2 linked regions of the Blastopirellula marina genome follow. The protein of the gene in region 1 interacts with the protein of each later gene in a pairwise test. Links are inferred from orthologs where the notes say so. Each region holds a gene or a part of one and is shown in the gene's direction. Other genes may lie near its edges. The genes, in order: dprA and recA.

Region 1 (9,046 bases):
GGGGGGCGGCGTCATCGGCGACCTCGCCGGATTCATTGCCGCCACCATGACGCGGGGACTCGATTTCTTTCAGATACCAACCACGCTTCTTGCCCAGGTCGACAGTAGCGTCGGCGGCAAAGTTGGTATTAACTTGCCGGCGGCGAAGAATATCGTGGGATGCTTCTGGCAACCGAAGGGCGTGCTGATCGACACGGCAGTTTTGGAAACGCTGCCGCGAAGAGAGTATCTATCCGGCCTGGCTGAAGTCGTGAAGTACGGTGTGATTCTCGATCCCGAATTCTTTGAATACCTGGAAGCCAACGTTCAACCGATGCTCGATCGCGATGCGGTCGTATTGCAAAAGATTGTCGCGAGAAGCTGTGAATTGAAGGCCCAAGTCGTCGCAGAGGACGAACGCGAGACAACCGGCCTGCGTGCGATCCTCAACTACGGTCATACCTACTGCCATGCCCTGGAAACGGTATCAGGCTATGGCCAGTACCTGCACGGCGAGGCGGTTTCCGTCGGGATGCTTTGTGCTTCTCGCCTGGGAGAAAAACTGGGCGTGTTTGATCAGGAAGCGACCAAGCGGCAGTACAAATTGCTAACCGCTCTCGGCTTACCAGTCGATGTTCCGAAACTGGATAAAGAGGCCATTCTGTCCGCCATGCAGCGGGATAAGAAAGTCGAGCACGGCAAGCTGCGATTCATCGTCCCGCACAGCATTGGCAAAGTCGTGCTCACGTCCGATATACCCGCAGGCGTGGCCATGGAAGCCTGGACCGACGGGTACGTGAGCTAGTTGGCCGATAATTTCCTCGACACTTTGGCAGCACCCCCTATAATGGCGGACTCGCGTTCCATCCTCCAGGTGCTATTCGCATGAGTTTTGTCGACGACCAAACACTACAAGATCCTGAGTTTATCGCCGCGCTGCGTCTGGCATTGAGTTCGGGCATCGGCCCTGCAAAAGTTCAAGCTCTTCAAGCCTGTTTTGGATCGCTCTCAGCAGCCCTCTCGGCAACGTCAGGCCAACTCCAGGCAGTGCAGGGCATTGGTCCTAAGGTAGCCAAGACGATTGTCGCGGCCAGTCAGCTTGATGTTCAGCGTGAGCTGGATCATTGTCGCGATTTCGGTATTCAGATTCTGACACGCTCCTGCGATGGGTTTCCGGAACTCCTGAGAGAGATCGCTGATCCGCCAACATTGCTGTTTGTCAAAGGTGAGATTCTTCCGTGTGACGAACTGGCTGTAGCGATCGTGGGAACCCGGCACGCCACGCATTACGGTAAGAAGCAGGCCGAGCGTTTCGGATATGAACTGGCCAAGGCCGGATTCACCATCGCCAGCGGCCTGGCCCGTGGGATCGATGCGGCGGCACATCGCGGTGCGCTTAAAGCCAAAGGACGAACGATTGCTTTTCTAGGTGGTGGTGTCTCGAAGATCTACCCTCCAGAGCATGAAGACTTGGCCGCGGAGGTCACCGAAAGCGGGGCGATCGTCAGCGAATCGGCCCCCTTGGTCAGTCCAATTGCCGGCGCGTTTCCCCAACGAAATCGCTTGATCACGGGAATGAGCCTCGGTGTGGTCATTGTCGAAGCCGCAGCACGCAGTGGAGCTTTGATTTCCGCTCGCATGGCGATGGAGCAAAATCGTGAAGTTTTTGCCCTGCCAGGTCAAATTGATAACCCTGTCGCCCGTGGAGTGAATAGCCTGATCCGCGATGGTGCCACGTTGGTTCAGTCGGTCGACGACGTGATCGAACAGTTGGGGCCGCTCCGCAAGCCGCTACAAGTCTCGGAAGAGAAAACCGTTCTGCAACCGGCAGAGTTAAAGCTAAACGATCAAGAACAACAGGTTCTCCAGCACATCGATCTGGCCCCAATGTCGTTGGATGCCTTGGTGGCGAGGTCGAAGCTGCCCGTACATCGGATATTGTCAACGCTCAGCATTTTAGAGATGAAGCGGTTGATCGTGCGAACCAACGGAACCACCGTACAGCGTACCGCTTAAGCTTATCCCGTTAGGTGAATAAGGCTTTGATGGGCTGACCACCGTCGGTAATGGGAACAGGGCGGTCGCCATCGTAAAGCGATTTCGCGTAGTCGATACCCATGGCGGCGTGAATGGTCGCAAAGAAGTCGGGAACGGAAACCGGATTGCTGACAATCTTCTTTCCGAGTTCGTCCGTCTGACCGTAAGCACCAGAGTGCTTCAGACCGCCACCAGCAAGTACGCATGTGAACGCCGACCCTTGGTGTCCACGCCCGCCACCACTGTCAAACTCTGGCGGACGGCCAAATTCGGTGGTGACCACGATCAGCGTCTTGTCGAGCATCTTTCGCTGCTCAAGATCGAGAATTAGTGCTGCCATCGCCGTATCGAGTTCCTGAATCAGCTTATGCTGTTCCAGAATGCCTCCGTTGTGCACGTCCCAACCGGCACCGTTTAGGAAGTTGAGGTTGTGCGAGACTTCGATGAAGCGTACCCCTCGTTCCACCAGCCGGCGGGCCAACAAGCACCGCTGTCCGAACTCGCCACCGTAACCCTCGCGCAGGTCAGCCGATTCTCGGTCGAGATCGAAGCTGCTCATGAACTCGGGACCACTCAGCTTAAGACTCAGATCGATCGTCGCGTCATAGTCCTTTAGCGCAGCTTCTCTCGTCTCTGGCTGTAGGCTACGTAACTTCGTCAGAAAGCTTTCCCGGCGATGTTGACGTTCGCGATCTACACCTAGTGGGGGCGATAGGCCTGCGGGGCCACGCCCCGTTTCAGTCAGATAGAGATAGCTATGCTGAGCCCCGAGGAAACCTGGCCCACGGGTCGCGTTGGGATAGCCAATCAGGACGTAGGCTGGCACTTCATCTGAGGCCGCCCCACGCTCGTGGGCGACAATCGAGCCTAGCGAGGGATACACCACCGTACCACTGACCGGGCGGCCCACGTGCATCCAATTCGTCGCTGCGGCATGCTCATCGATCACGGCATGGTTCACCGTCCGCACGGCGGTGACACGGTCCATGATCGGAGCCAGCTTGGCAAGATGTTCGCATACCTGAACGTCGTTGACACACGTTGGGATGGACTCGTAGTACGAACCCGGCTTCTTTGCCTGAGGATCTCCCTTGGCCTTCGGATCGAACGTATCGACCTGCCCCATGCCGCCGCCTAGCCATATCGAAATGACATGTTCCGCCTGGCCGCTGATTCGGCTTCCCATGGGCATGGCCCCGGCAACCGACGTCGCCATGGCCGTCGCAGCGGATGCAGCGAGAAACTGTCGCCGATTGACACCAGACTTTGAAGAAGAATTGTTCATATTAAATCGCTTCTTATCAGTAGCTATGACTTGTTCGCTCACGAATCCGGCAACTACGGCATCCAGACAAATTCTCGCAGGTTCACCACACTCCACACCATATCTTCGTAAACTTCGCGCCACTCAGGCTGTAGCCGAGGATCAGCCGGTGGGCCGACTCTTGCTCGGTGAGCGTGCTCTTGCTGGATTGTATTCGCTTCCGAACGCAAGTGGTTTGACCAGGTTACTTGAGGAAGTCGTTCAAGTCGCCCTGGTTCCTTAACCTGATCTTTGGGAACGAGTCGCTGCTCGAACCCCTTGCGCAGGACATTTGCAAACAGTACTCGCTCCTGATCACTAGGCATTCGACTCAAAAACCGCAGGAACACAGAGTCGACCAATTGTTCAGGAGATTTCGCTTCGACCGCCAAATCGGCCAGGGGGCTTTCGTGGGATGCCCTGGTAAGCCACACAGTCATGGTTCCGTTGGCGATCACGGCCGGCTGCAGCACGTTCGGCTCGGTTTCGCGATCGGTTCGCGGGATCTGCCGTTCAGCCGACCACCCGAATGCGACCATCACGTCATCAATCACCGATACACGCGGGAGCGTCAAACTTGGCCGGTCGCGCTCGTTGGAAATGCTCGCCAGCATCCAGGCACGCTCGACGCGTCCCAGGTTGTTACGATTGCTGGCTGGGCGTCGACCGTCAGGGTCAAGCGTCAGAGTCTCAACCTCGATCTCTTTTCCAGCCGCCCCATAGAACGAGTCGACGATCTGCTCGGCAGTCATCCGGCGACGTTGCGGAGCATTGAACAAACGTCGTGTAGGATCGATATCTTGTTGATCTCCGATCGCTTCGCGTTGATAGAGATCTGAGTTCATAATTAGCCGCATGGTGTGTTTGACGCTGTACCCATTGACGACAAAGTCACGTGCCAGCCACTTCAAAAGTTCCGGATGACTGGGCTTGTTGCCTTCCCAGTCGTGCGGCGGCTCGACAATTCCTGCGCCAACCAACCGTCGCCAAATGCGGTTCACAGTGACTTCTGCAAAACGTTCGTTTTCAGGAGCAGTGACCAGCGCCGTTAGCCGTTCGCGGCTGTCCTTTTTGTCTTCGAGATAGGGCCCCAAGGCTTCGTTATCTTGAATGCCTGTCACATCCGAGAACGGCCATTGAGGTTGGACTGCTGCGCCAGGCTTGAGTGTCACTTCGATCAGCGGTTCACGTTCCTGGCTTTCAAAGAAGGCGACCGGGACCGAACTGGATTTCGGAACTGAGAGAGGCTTCCTGGCGAACATAGCCGCGAGCGAATAGAGGTCTTCTTGAGTGGTGCTGTGGTAAGGGGAGTCGTGACATCGAGCACACTGAAGTTCAATTCCGAGGAATGCATTGGCGACCACATGCCCCTTCGCAGCAAAGGGAGAGTCATTCTGAGCCGCCTTGGCAAAACCGGCACTGCCACCGTCGTCAGCGCCCCCTCGCATCATCATCAATTCGGTGACCATTTGGTCCAGTGATTTGTCATCACGTAGCGAGTCGTGCAGGAACCAGCGGAATGGGCCACTCGCGTTGAGCGTTGCATTGATCAGGGTAGGATTCTCAGCTAAGACATCTTGCCAATAACTCACCCAATGATCGGCCCAGCGTGGGTCAGCCAGCAGTTGATCGATTAACTTGGCTCGCTTGTCAGCAGAATCATCATTAAGAAAAACACGAACCTCTTCCTCCGTCGGAATGACACCAACCGTATCGAGATAGGCCCGGCGAATAAACTTGGCATCGCCCACAATGGGTGCCAGTTCTGACTCTTCAACTGATAACGGCAATTCAGGCCATTTGGCACCATCATTGATCCACGTTTCCAGCGTCTTGATTTGCTGGAAGGAAAGAGGCTTGCCGGTCGGTGGCATTCGCATGTCGGCATCTTCATGTCGGATGCGAGTCATCAACTCGCTGGCAGAGGCATGCCCTGGTTCAATCGCTGGACCGGAATAGCCACCGGCGATGGCCATATCTCGCGAATTCAGTTGAAGACCACCAGAGTCCTTTTCGCTATGACAACGAAAGCATTCACTTCGCAGGATCGGCAGAACTTCTGAATGAAACTTCTTTGCTTCATCTGGTGATGTTCCTTGGACGGCTGCTTTCGCTTCTTGAATCCGACGAATGATGAAGGCATCGATCGGATTAGCAGCGGTGTTACTTTTTGGAATCGAGGGCCCCGGATTTTCTTCGGCCCACTCTTGAGCCAACCGATGTCGCTTTTCCCAGAACGGTTGACGTGACTTAGCCGCGTCAAGGCGATTCTCGTCGTCAAGCGATGCAAGTGAGCTTTCGATACGCACCAGCGCATTATTGAAAGCTTCGTCCGTCAAAGGAAGTGGAGCGTCTGGACTGCCGACAGGGCCAAGCACGTGGTACTGCATTCCGTCTGGTGAAAGCAGCGCCACGGTGAATTCGCCGGGCTCGGCTCGGAACTTTTTGCCACCAGCCATCGTTTCGACAACCACGCGGTACGTCCCATTCTTGGGAACTTGAAAAGTACCGGTCTCTTCGTGAAGACGATGCTGTTTGATGCGATGACCTGGCAGCGGAGGTTCGGCCACCGGCGTGATCGGTTCTTCGCCGCTGGGTGATCCTTGCAGGGCACCTGTCTTGGCGACAAGCTTGCCATCTACCCACATACGGCTGAGACCACGTGCCCGCAAAAGAAAGGTTTGCTTTCCTTCTGGAAGAGATACATCGGCGGCCATTCTCACCAGTACCGGTGCATTCCAACTATCACGAATTCCCCAGCTGTCATAACGCAGAGGTAACCGTGGGGTAAGAAACTCGGATGTTTCCCAACGGATGATTTCTGCCGGATAATCCTCATCGAAATCGAGCCATTGGGTGTGAGATGGCATGCCTTCGTGGAAAGTAACCGTAACACGATCTGCGGGAAGTTCGCCTAGCTTTGGCATCGATTCGGGTGCGGCTTCAGGCTTTGGGGCTTCGCCAACCCGATGAAATCGCTTCTTGAGCGTCTCCGCATCAAGCGCCACGCGGTGGAGTGCCACGGCGTCTAGGTAGCCGCGGAACGAATTCGAAGCACTTCCTCCCAGAGAAGACCCGATCCAAACGCTGTCGTCGTCAACTACAGGCGCGAGCGTCGTTGGACCACCCATATCCCAATTCCCAGGCAGTTGTTTCCCGTCGATCCAACCTTGCACACTTTCAGGTTTGCCGAACTCGTAAGTAACAGCAACGTGATGCCAGCCTGTTCTCGGTATGAAGCCGTCAGCGGTTGTCCAACGGTGCCAGTGCGACTTCGATCCTTTACTTGGGGTCGCAAACAGGAAGCTGGCACACGCCTTCCCTTTGACACCTCGTAGCCTCAGAGCCCAGTTCTGGTTGTCAGGTGCGAACTCAGGATTGCCAGTTCGACCTTTCCCCATGATGTAGAGATTCTCGCCATCTTTCAGATCGCGAGCATTCACCCAAGCTTCGATAGTAATGGAATCGCCGTTAGTGAAGTCAAACGGACTGAGATGGCCTGGGTCGTCGTACGAGTAGTAAGCGCCTTGACCATCAAATTTGACCGCCGTATTGGCGGTATCAAAATCGGGGTACGAAGGAGGACGCGGCCCTGGAACATCGCGGTGGACTCCACCATGCGCGATAAGCGGAGTTTCCTCTTCCGCGCCAAAGTCCCAGTTCACAACGGGCTCAGATGCCATGATCGCTGCGCAAGTGCACACCAACACGAAGGTTAAGGAAAGTAAATGGCAACGAAGCAATCTCATCTGCGATACCTATTGAGAAGGACCAGAACGCGATCAATCGGGGGCGTTTGGCGAATCAACAATCTGAGTGGAGGGATTAGGACTTCGATCGGAAGTGATAGGAAGGAACCTTAAATATCCATAGATTTTTTGCTTTCGTCAAGGTTTCTTGGCTAAGCTAGAGCGACTCGACCTAGCTCAAAACGCTGAATATCACTCGCTCATCTCAGTACTTTGCTCCCTTCAATTTTGACACAATCATGCGAAGCTCCCTCAATTGCCAATGTGCTTTGAAGGCGATGGCCTGCCTACTTTTTGGTATTCTTGTCGCACCAGCCGCGGCGAAAGCGCCAGATCTGCAACAGCCTCCGAATGTCCTGCTTTTGGTGGCCGATGACCTTGGCTATGCCGAGTTGGGTAGCCAAGGAAATGCGACGGTTAAAACGCCAAAAATTGACGCATTTTGTAAGAGTGCCGTGCGGTGCACGCAGGCTTATGTAACGGCACCCAATTGCAGCCCTTCTCGGGCCGGTTTTCTAACAGGACGAATTCCACTGCGATTCGGCTACGAATTCAATCCCATCGGTGCTCGGAACGAGGACCCTCAAACAGGTCTGCCTAGCAAGCAGCAAACCATGGCGGAATACCTTCACGATGCAGGCTACACAACTGGCCTGATTGGGAAATGGCATCTTGGAGGTGCGGCCGACTTTCATCCACAACGTCATGGTTTCGACGAGTTTTTCGGCTTTTTGCATGAAGGCCACTACTTTGTTCCCAATCCATGGAACCAGACAACAACCTGGATTCGCCGCAAGGGACTACCAGCAGGGCAAAACAATCGGTACGAAGTCTCACCGCGCCTGATCTATTCCTCTCATATGGGGCACGACGAACCTGCCTACGATGCCAACAACCCGATACTTCGTGCGGGGCAGCCGGTTATTGAAGATGCCTACTTTACGGACGCGATCACACGCGAGGCGACCTCCTTCATCGAACGATATCACGCGAGCCCTTGGTTTCTCTATGTAGCCTACAATGCGGTTCACAGTCCGCTGCAAGCCAAGAACGAAACCCTAGAACTATTTAAAGACGAAGACGACATTCACCGTCGCATCTTTCTCGCCATGCTTTATGACTTAGATCGAAGTGTCGGGCAAATTCTCGACACGCTCGAGGCGACAGGGCAAAGCGATCACACGCTGGTCGTTTTCTTCAGTGATAACGGCGGTCCCACGAAAGAAACGACCGCCAGTAATCTTCCGCTACGAGATGGTAAGGGCAGCATGTACGAAGGGGGAATTCGCATACCATTCCTCATTCGTTGGCCGGGAAAGCTCGAAGGGGGAATCGTATCCGATGCGATCATCAGCACGCTCGATCTCTTTCCCACGATCACAGGGATCATTGGCAATAGGCCTCAATACGAACTAGATGGCCTCGAAATCACCGAGCTTATCCACAGCCCAGAATCATCCAGCAATCGCATTCTCTATTGGCGGCAAGGGAAACGAGCCGCGTTGCGCGAAGGCCGCTGGAAAATAGTTGCTCCCAATGGACACGACTCCCCAGAGAAGTGGCAATTGTTCGACCTCCAGGAAGATCCATCAGAAAAGATCGATCTCTCCCAGAATCCGCAGCAAATCCCACAGATGAAGGTTCTATTAAGGAAATGGAACGGGCTAAATCAAGAGATGGCGGCCCCACTGTTCTAGGCAGGACGGATAGGGCCAACGATGCTGGAAACTCATGCTACTAGACATGTTGTGTCGATCTGCGGGTCGAATATAATACCACGATGAACCTCGTTGAACTAGCCGAACGAATCCGATCTCTCCGTATCGACCAACGGTTAACGTTAGAAGAGGTCGCCTCGCGCACCGGGCTAACACGTAGTTGGCTATCGAAAGTTGAAAACTTTCGCGTCACTCCGTCGTTGCCCGCCCTGGCCGAGATTGCCAAGGCGTTGGGAATTACTACTTCTAAATTAGTCGAA
Region 2 (8,923 bases), on another replicon or contig:
GTCTGGGCCTGGCGTCTGCGAGATTTCGAGGTCGACCTCGTGCCCAGCGAAGGGGGTCAGGTCAACCAGGAACGGAGCTGGTGTGTTGACATGGTCGTGAGTGTTGACGTTCTTCATCGACTCGGCAAAGACCGGAATGTCGTTGATACGAACTTCGATGTTCGGCTCGTCACCCCCATCGAACTTGGCCGTATTGATTTCCAGGTAAGAAACTTCCGGAGCAAGCTTCTTGGTCATCGTCAGTCGCAGCGGCTCGTCCTTGGCCACGACGGTTGTTCGCCACGAGGGGGACTCGTACGTGTATTCCACCCGGCGACGTGTCGTTTGAAATCGCAGCTTATTGAGATCAGACGCGACATTCCATCCGCTCCAGGCCAGGATTGTAGCCGGCGTTCGCTCGTCGATCGCTTGACGCAGCTTCTCTCGATCGAGCTGGATACGGGGCTCGATCCAGTTGGCCATATCGCGAATGTCGAACGGGTCGGCTCCTTCGGGACGTCCTTGATGGGCCATGTCGACTTCCAGGATCAGTTGCCCATCGCGCGGTACGCTATCCCAACGGATGTTGCCGGCGTCGGCCGTTTTCTCGGAGCCGACCATCAATTCCGATTCAAACTTGGGGGAACTCTCCCACGAGACCAGCACGCGTCCGCGAATACAACCACGGTCATGCGCGGCTTGATCGATCCCCAGCGTCGTGCGAAACCCCGTGGCAAGTGGCGGTAATTCAAAGCTTAGGCGGCTGGGGGCCATCACCCCCAAACTCCACCCGCTGATACGATCGCCTGACTTGGCCGTACCGGCGAGTACCCCTCGATTGACGCGTGCCGGAAAACCATTACGCGAGAACATCGCCCCGTCGCGGCTCTCGTGATAGGGCAAGCGAAACAACGGCATTTCGTCGAACGCCCAGCTTCTTCGCAACCAGGTCGAACGGCATTCGACCCAGATCGGATCGAGCGACCACGCCGGCTGGATGCCATGCACCCAGCGATCGGAATTGTTATTGTCGCCGCGTGAGTCGGCATCGATACGCTGCACGCTGGTGGTCGCCACCAGGCCGTCCGACGTCTCCCATTGCACCAGTCGCTGCTGATCGGCCGGATCGACTTTGCCGCTGGGAAAAAGGATGGCGAGTTCCCGCAAATGGCTGTCCCAGGTCGATTCGGTTTCCAGGTGCAATTCGGCGATTTCATGAAAGCCGAACGACATCCGCTCGCGTTCGACGAGCAGGTGGATGCCTGCTTCCGAAAAGCGAATGGCGCGGAAGGTGATCTCGCGCCCATTCTTGAGAAAGACCGTCGCCGGGACAAAGCGATCGATCAGTACCGGCATCTGTTCCCACACGATCTTCCGCACAAAGTCGCGGCGTACGCGGATGTCTGAGCGGTAACGCGTGTTCGACGATCGCCGAAAGGGAAAGCTGGGCGTGATCAGAAAGTGTTCTGGTATGTCGGTCTGGTATTCGACCCCCTCGGCCACGTAGGCATCAGGGTGCCCCGGGATGCGATCGCCGGAGAATAGCTCGATATAGGCGTTGGGGATCTCCGCCGGTCCCAGCGAGCGATCCATTATCCACCGCATGGGATTGCCCCCGTTGATTAGGCTTTGCCCAGCCAGTTGCGGCATCGCGTTGCCGGAGTACCAATTGCGCAGCACGTCGTCTTCGACCACTCGGCCATCTTCCAGCAGAGCCACAAACCGCTTTTCTTCGTCACCATAGGTGGTGGAGCTAATCGACCAGGCAGAAATCAGCAGGCAGAGCAGGGCAGAGCGAAAAGGCAATTTCACGACCTTTCGGGGCAATCAAGCGAAAATGAGGGGTACCAAGACGCCACAAGAAAATGACCACAATGCCGATTTGGTTTCATGCGGTACGTTGCAGCCGAAGCGAATTCCCTGATAATGAGGCGTTTTGCGAAGTCCATTATGGTCCAGACTGGGGGAACTTCCCATCGTCTGGTCTGGCATCGCACCGGTTGAAAACGATTTTCCCCTGCAAACGCTAAAACGAAAGACGCCCCCATGTCACTTTTGGTCGTCGGATCCATCGCCATCGATTCCATTCACACACCTACCGAGGTTCGCGAAAACATCATTGGCGGATCGGCAACCCACTTTTCCTATGCCGCCAGCTTTTTCAGTGGCGTTCGCATGGTCGGTGTTGTGGGGGAAGACTGGCAGGAAGAGCACACCCAGCTTTTCGCCGATCGCGGTATTGATACCAGCGGCATTGAAGTCGAAAAGGGGGGCAAGACCTTCCGCTGGACCGGCAAGTATCACGACAACATGAACGATCGTGACACGCTGGAAGTGCATTTGAACGTGCTGGAAAACTTCAGCCCGACTCTTACCGAAGACGCGACGCGCTGCCCGTTCGTGTTTCTGGCCAACGGCGCGCCATCGACGCAGCTGAAGGTCCTCGAGCAGATGACCGGTCCACGTCTGGTGGTCGCCGACACAATGGACCTGTGGATCGAAATCGAACGGGACGAGCTCAAGAAGCTGCTCGGCCGTATCGATGGTCTGGTGCTGAACGACAGCGAAGCCAAGTTACTGACTCAGGAAGAGAACCTGGTCAAAGCAGGTCAAAAGGTCCTGGAAATGGGGCCGAAGTTCGTCGTGTTGAAGAAGGGGGAACATGGTGCAATGTTCTTCTCGGAAAGCGAAACGTACGTCATGCCGGCTTTCCCAACGCCACACGTGGTCGATCCGACAGGGGCTGGCGACAGCTTCGCCGGCGGCATGATGGGGTACCTGGCCGAAAAGAACGACTTCGACCCGAAGACGCTCAAAGAAGCTATGGCCTACGGCACCGTCGTCGCCAGCTTGATTGTCGAAGACTTCAGCATGGATCGTTTGAAGGGTGCCAGCCGCGACGAAATCGACGGCCGTTTCGCCCAATACCGTCAGATGCTGACCTTCTAAGGCTTTCTGCTTCATGGAAGCGACTCGCTGTTTTCTGGCAGTCCGTATTTCGTCCGATGTTCGTCGCCGAGCCGAGAAGCTGATCAAGAAGCTCTCGGCCGCCGAGGCGGACGTGAAATGGGTCGAGTCCGAGAACCTGCACATCACCACCAATTTCCTGGGGGACGTTACCAGCCAGGACGTGGTTGATATCTCTCGTAAAACGATCGAGGTCGCAGCCAATCACGCGGCCTTCGAATTGGAGATGCACGGCACAGGGGCATTCCCCGATATCGATAATCCCCGCACGTTATGGGTTGGGGCTAATGCGGGTGCCCAGCAGCTGATTGACCTGCAGGAAGACCTGACCGAGCGCCTGGCCGACATTGGTTTCCCGCCAGATTCTCGTAAGAAGTATCACCCCCATCTTACGCTTGGCCGTCTGAAGCGCTTCAGCCGTAAGGTCGACGACCTGAAGGTATTGCTGGCAGAAAACGCCGATTTGCCGATGGGGGAGTGCCACGTGAAAGAAGTTTGCATCTTTGCCAGCAAACTCGATCGCACTGGCCCGAAGTACACGTTGATTGGCCGCGGTCAACTCGGTTAAGTGTCTCGCCGGTGGCATGGGCTATTCTGTTTTGTTTTGTAAGGCCTTTTGTAGTAAGGCGTTGCGGTCTTTCTTTCGCTTTCTGGAAATTCTTTTCCGGCGTTGGACCTAACGTGTCCTACCCCTCACCGATCATTAATTTCAGAAACAACGCAGAAACGAGTTTGCAATGTCGATGCAAATTTGTACACTGTTCATCTGTGCAGTTAGACATTCAGGCCGCTTGCAGTGCCTGCAGTCTTTCCCCATAAAGGAGCCCTGAGAAATGGTCACGGTCGCAACCAAGAGCAACGGTAAAATGGCAGCCAAGAAGAAGTCGTCCGGGAAGGACGTCGCTCCTAAGGGGGCGGAAGCCAAAAAGGACGTGTTTGCCGGGAACACCACCCTCAAAACGACTCTCGCGCAGATCGAAAAGTCGTTCGGCGAGGGGGCTATCATGCCCCTGGGTACCAATCAAAAGCCGATCGAAGGGATCTCGACGGGATCGCTTTCGCTTGACATGGCCCTGGGTGGCAAAGGAATTCCGCGTGGCCGAATCATCGAAATGTTCGGTCCGGAGTCGAGTGGTAAAACCACACTTGCCCTGCACTGCGTAGCCGAGGCACAAAAGTCTGGCGGGATCGCGGCATTCGTCGACGCCGAACACGCCCTCGATCCCAGTTGGGCCAAGAAGCTCGGTGTGCAACTGGAAACGCTACTGGTGAGCCAGCCTTCCAGTGGTGAAGAGGCGATGCAAATCACCGAGATGCTGGTCAAATCGAACGCGGTCGACATTATCGTCGTCGACTCGGTGGCTGCCCTCGTTCCCAAGGCGGAACTCAACGGCGAAATCGGTGACTCGCACGTCGGTCTTCAGGCCCGTCTGATGAGCCAGTCGATGCGAAAGCTGACCGGTGCCATCGCCAAGTCGAAAACCTGCGTGATCTTCATTAACCAGATCCGCGAAAAGGTGGGTGTGATGTTCGGTAGCCCCGAAACCACCCCAGGCGGTCGTGCGTTGAAGTTTTACTCGTCCTGCCGTGTCGATGTTCGCCGCATCGGTCAACTGAAAGACGGGGAAGAAGTGGTGGGCCAACGTGTCCGCACGAAGATCGTCAAGAACAAGGTCGCTCCGCCGTTCCGTATCGCCGAGTTCGATATGATGCACAAAGATGGCATCAGCTACGAAGGGGACGTCCTCGACCTGGGGATCAACCACAAGATCGTGGCCCGCAGTGGTGCCTGGTTCCGCTACGGCGACATGCAACTTGGCCAGGGTAAGGAGAAGGCCCGGATGTTCCTGGTCGAAAACCCCGAGATCACCGCCGAAATCAAGGAAAAGGTGATGGCCTCGGTCGAACCAGCCATCGGCCCGGTTTCCGGCCCCGAAGACGACGGCGAAATGCCATCGGATGGCGATTTGTAAGCGTCCCGCCCTCCCGGGTACGTTCAGTGACGGTCCTTTCCCCCCGGGATCGCACAAGTCCTCTCCGTTTGATCAACCACCGCGGTACGGTTCGTTCTGGGGACCATGCCGCACCCAAGCAGGATCCTGGCAGATCTCTGTCCCCCCTGGGATTTGCCTTACTCGTGCACGTTCCATTTCCCAAACAGGGTTCCGAGGTCGGCTGTCCCATGCACAGGGGGCAGCCGGCCTTGTTTGGGTTCTTGAATGACCCATATTTCTCACCAAATCAGTCACCTTTGCCCAAATTGGCAAAGAACTTATGATGAAGGGCTTGTGTCCCAACGATTGGGGAAGATGCGGTAGCTCCGGCCATCTGCTGAACACTGAAAACTGAACACTGAAAACTAGTTTCCCAATGAAAACCGACGAACTACGCGAAAAGTACCTCAGCTTTTTCGAGACCAAAGGACACACGCGTTGCCCGAGCGACGTTCTGGTTCCCACTTGGGACCCCTCGGTTCTGTTCACCCCTGCCGGGATGAACCAATTTAAGGATCACTTTCTCGGTCGCGTGAAGCTCGACTTCACCAAGGCCACCACCTGCCAGAAGTGTCTGCGCACCGGCGACATCGACAACGTCGGCCGTACCGCCTATCACCACACCTTCTTCGAGATGCTGGGCAACTTCAGCTTCGGCGACTACTTCAAAGAAGAAGCGATCCACTGGGCTTGGGAATTTCTGACCGATAAGAAATGGCTCGCGATCAATCCCGATCAGCTGAGCGTCACCGTCTACAAAGACGACGACGAAGCAGCTAACATCTGGCACGAAAAGATCGGCCTGCCTTTCAGCCGAATCGAACGCCTGGACGAAGACGAAAACTTCTGGCCAGCCAGCGCCCCCAGCCAAGGTCCCGACGGCGTTTGCGGTCCGTGCAGCGAAATCTACTTCACCCCGGCCGACGGCAAGAAGGTCGAGATCTGGAATCTCGTCTTCACGCAGTTCAATCGCGTAGGGGATCCGCCGAATAACCTCGAACCACTACCAAGCAAGAATATCGACACCGGTATGGGGCTCGAACGCACCGCGGCTACCCTGCAAGGCGTCACCACCAACTACCACATCGACATCCTGCGTCCGATCGTGGAAGCCGCCAGCGAGATCTGCGGCGTGAAGTACGACCCGGCTTCCGATAACGGCCGCCGCCTGCGTCGTATCACCGATCACATTCGCGCGTGCACCATGGCCGTTCACGAGAACGTTTACCCTGGTGCCAATAAAGAGAAGTACGTTATCCGCCGCCTGCTTCGCCGGGCTGTGCTCGACGGTCACCAGATGGGCATGCACCAGCCGTTCGCTTATCAGTTGGTCGACAAAATCGTCGAGATGATGAAGACGCCGTACCCGGATCTGCAAGACTCGGTCACACGAGTGAAGAACGTGATCAAGAGTGAAGAAGAAAACTTCCTCCACTCGCTGGACGACGGCATTGCCCGCAGTGAAAAGATCTTCTCCGGCATGCGTTCCGCCAACCGCACCGTCGTCAACGGCGACGAAGCCGCTGAACTGTACCAGACGTTCGGCTTCCCACCGGAACTGTTTGAACAGGTTGCCATCGAGCATGGCTTCACGTTTGACTGGGTCGGCTACAAGAAAGCGATGGAAGAATTCGGCGAGCGTTCCGGCGGCGAGCAAGTGAAGCTGTTCGAAACCGGTCCGATCGAGTCCCTCAAGAACTCGGTTCGTTCGACCGAATTTGTCGGCTACGACAACGAAACCACCGATGTCACCATCAAAGGCATTGTGACCGCGGCTGAAGGAGACGGTGAGTCGCAACTGGTTGACGACTTCAGCACCACCGGTCCAGAGCACAAGCTGGTCGTCGTGCTCGACAAGACTCCGTTTTACGGCGAGTCCGGCGGTCAGGTCGGCGACAAGGGACGCATTTACTCGGACGATTTCGAGTTTATCGTCACCGACACGCAAAAGGACAGCGATCTGTTCCTGCACGAAGGTTACCTGGCGAAAGGGACGATCTCGACCGACACCACCGCCAAGGCTCAGGTCGACACCACGCGCCGCGCGGCTATCAAGCGGGCACACTCCGCTACGCACATTCTGCATCACGCGTTGCAGAAGACGCTCGGTTCGCACGCCCAACAGCAAGGCTCGAAGGTGGAAGACGACCTCCTCCGGTTCGACTTCACCAACATGGAGCCGATCGCCCTCGATCAGCTGACCACTATCGAATCCGATGTGAACGCGAAGGTGGTCGACGGCGGCACGGTCAAATGGGAAACGGTTCCCCTGGCCAAGGCCCGCGAACTGGGCGCGATGATGCTGTTCGGTGAAAAGTACCCCGACCCGGTCCGTATGGTCACCATGGGTGACTTCAGCCGCGAACTGTGCGGCGGTACGCACCTGACCGATACCAAACAGGTCGAAGCGTTCGAGGTCATTAGCGAAGAAAGCGTCTCCGCAGGTGTCCGCCGTATCATCGCGTTGACCGGCGACAAGGCGAAGGAGTATCGCGAAAAGGTCGACCACTCGCTCGATGCGATGGCCAAGACGCTCAAGTGTGACGTGCCCAACATTCCCGAAGCCGTTCGCAGTCTGACTGGCTACGTGCGTGACTTGAAGAAGGCGGTCAACGGCAGCGGTAAAGCCCCGGAAGCTCCTGCCGCAATTAAGCCATATAGTGGCAAGGCCGTCGATTACTATCACCGCAAAGAGATGCTGAAGGAATCGGCCCGTCTACTCAATAGCCCGCTGTTCGAGTCGGCTGAGCGTGTCGCAACCCTGTACCATGAAGTCGACAAGCTGAAGCATCAGCTGACCGAACGTGAAAAATCGGGCACGCTTTCAGGCGATGACCTGCTGGCCAAGGCCACCACGGTCGGCAACACCAGTGTCGTCGTTGCCGATGTCCCAGGTGCCAATGCCAACCTGATGCGGCAACTGATCGACCAGATCCGCAAGAGCACCGAATCCTCGGCCGTCATGCTGTTCGCAGCTGCCGAAGAAGGTAAGGTCACCATCGTTGCCGGCCTCAGCAAGTCCCTCACCGATAGCGGCAAGAAGGCAGGCGACTGGGTCAAAGAGCCAGCCGCCATCGTCGGCGGTTCCGGCGGCGGTCGCCCGGATATGGCTCAGGCCGGTGGTAAAGACGCCGAGCAGATTCCAGCCGCGATGGCCAAGGCCGAAGAGCTGGCGAAGACGTTGTTTGCTTAGGCTGATGAACCCAACTCGCCCCTTCGGAGAGAGGGCTAGGGTGAAGGGGGAAACTGGGTACCAGGGACCTAATCATTGACTCGCTGCCCTGCATCAGATCGAATCGTAGGGTGGCTCTTTGGCGGATTGCCGTCTTGGGGATGGGGTCAGTAGATGACTTTCATGTCGAAGGAGTTTGCCTATGTACTTGCGCTTGATCTGGGATCAACCGCCTGACGATGGGCAGGACGAGAAGGCTGCCATCGAGGCCGCATTTCGCTACTCACCTTTTCGGTTGACCTCACCACTGATGAAGCATCCACGTGGGGGTTATGGTTTTCACGCCAATTGCCGCGCCGAGGATGTCGAGGCGATCGTTCAACTGCTTCGGGATCACAACCTGCTTTCTGTAATTTGAACGAGCGGCCAAGGATATGAACCGTCCCTATTGGCTCGATTCCGTCTACATCCTCGTGTGGATGCTTCCGCCGGTGCTTGTGGCGTTCGTGGTATCGAAGATGACTGGGCTCTCAGGCATCGTCGGGCTAGCCGTCTTTCTAGGCATCGGGCTTGTTGCCATCTTTCTTTGGCTGGCCTTGCTCGTCCTTTGGTCACGGCTGTTTAAATCCGAATCGTAGGTTGGCTATGTGCCGAAGACCTTGGTTGACATCGTCCAATGCGAGTACCTGCTTCGCCCCTCACCCTAACCCTCTCCCCGCCGGGGCGAGGGGACCAGGTGTACCGGCAATCGCTACAACCGCACCAACCCGCAGCGTTTCTGCCAGCTTGGCATTGTGGGCGGAAAATCCGT

What was found.
Region 2: the proteins of dprA (region 1) and recA interact in binary tests that used the Bacillus subtilis proteins (3 or more experiments, as listed by UniProt). The link is inferred for Blastopirellula marina from one-to-one orthologs.

The regions. Positions count from the first base shown.
Region 1 is NZ_PUIA01000074.1:340,131-349,176, forward strand. The notes cover bases 1-2,929. They hold dprA (DNA-processing protein DprA), read left to right. Parts: upstream 1-864; coding sequence 865-1,995; downstream 1,996-2,929. Other genes in these bases: aroB (3-dehydroquinate synthase), read left to right, coding at 1-784; C5Y96_RS23525 (DUF1501 domain-containing protein), read right to left, coding at 2,006-2,929. Outside these bases: more of C5Y96_RS23525, read right to left, coding at 2,930-3,301; C5Y96_RS23530 (DUF1553 domain-containing protein), read right to left, coding at 3,355-7,002; C5Y96_RS23535 (sulfatase-like hydrolase/transferase), read left to right, coding at 7,308-8,765; C5Y96_RS23540 (helix-turn-helix domain-containing protein), read left to right, coding at 8,849-9,046. UniProt on the Bacillus subtilis protein: Protein that helps load RecA onto ssDNA during transformation. Binds cooperatively to circular ssDNA, is able to bridge different segments of DNA. Favors the loading of RecA onto SsbA- or SsbB-coated ssDNA and formation of RecA-DNA filaments.
Region 2 is NZ_PUIA01000003.1:75,490-84,412, forward strand. The notes cover bases 3,060-5,865. They hold recA (recombinase RecA), read left to right. Parts: upstream 3,060-3,812; coding sequence 3,813-4,919; downstream 4,920-5,865. Other genes in these bases: thpR (RNA 2',3'-cyclic phosphodiesterase), read left to right, coding at 3,060-3,514; alaS (alanine--tRNA ligase), read left to right, coding at 5,317-5,865. Outside these bases: C5Y96_RS00745 (hypothetical protein), read right to left, coding at 1-1,791; C5Y96_RS00750 (PfkB family carbohydrate kinase), read left to right, coding at 2,026-2,928; more of thpR, read left to right, coding at 2,942-3,059; more of alaS, read left to right, coding at 5,866-8,133; C5Y96_RS00770 (hypothetical protein), read left to right, coding at 8,315-8,530; C5Y96_RS00775 (hypothetical protein), read left to right, coding at 8,547-8,750. UniProt on the Bacillus subtilis protein: Multifunctional protein involved in homologous recombination, DNA repair and competence.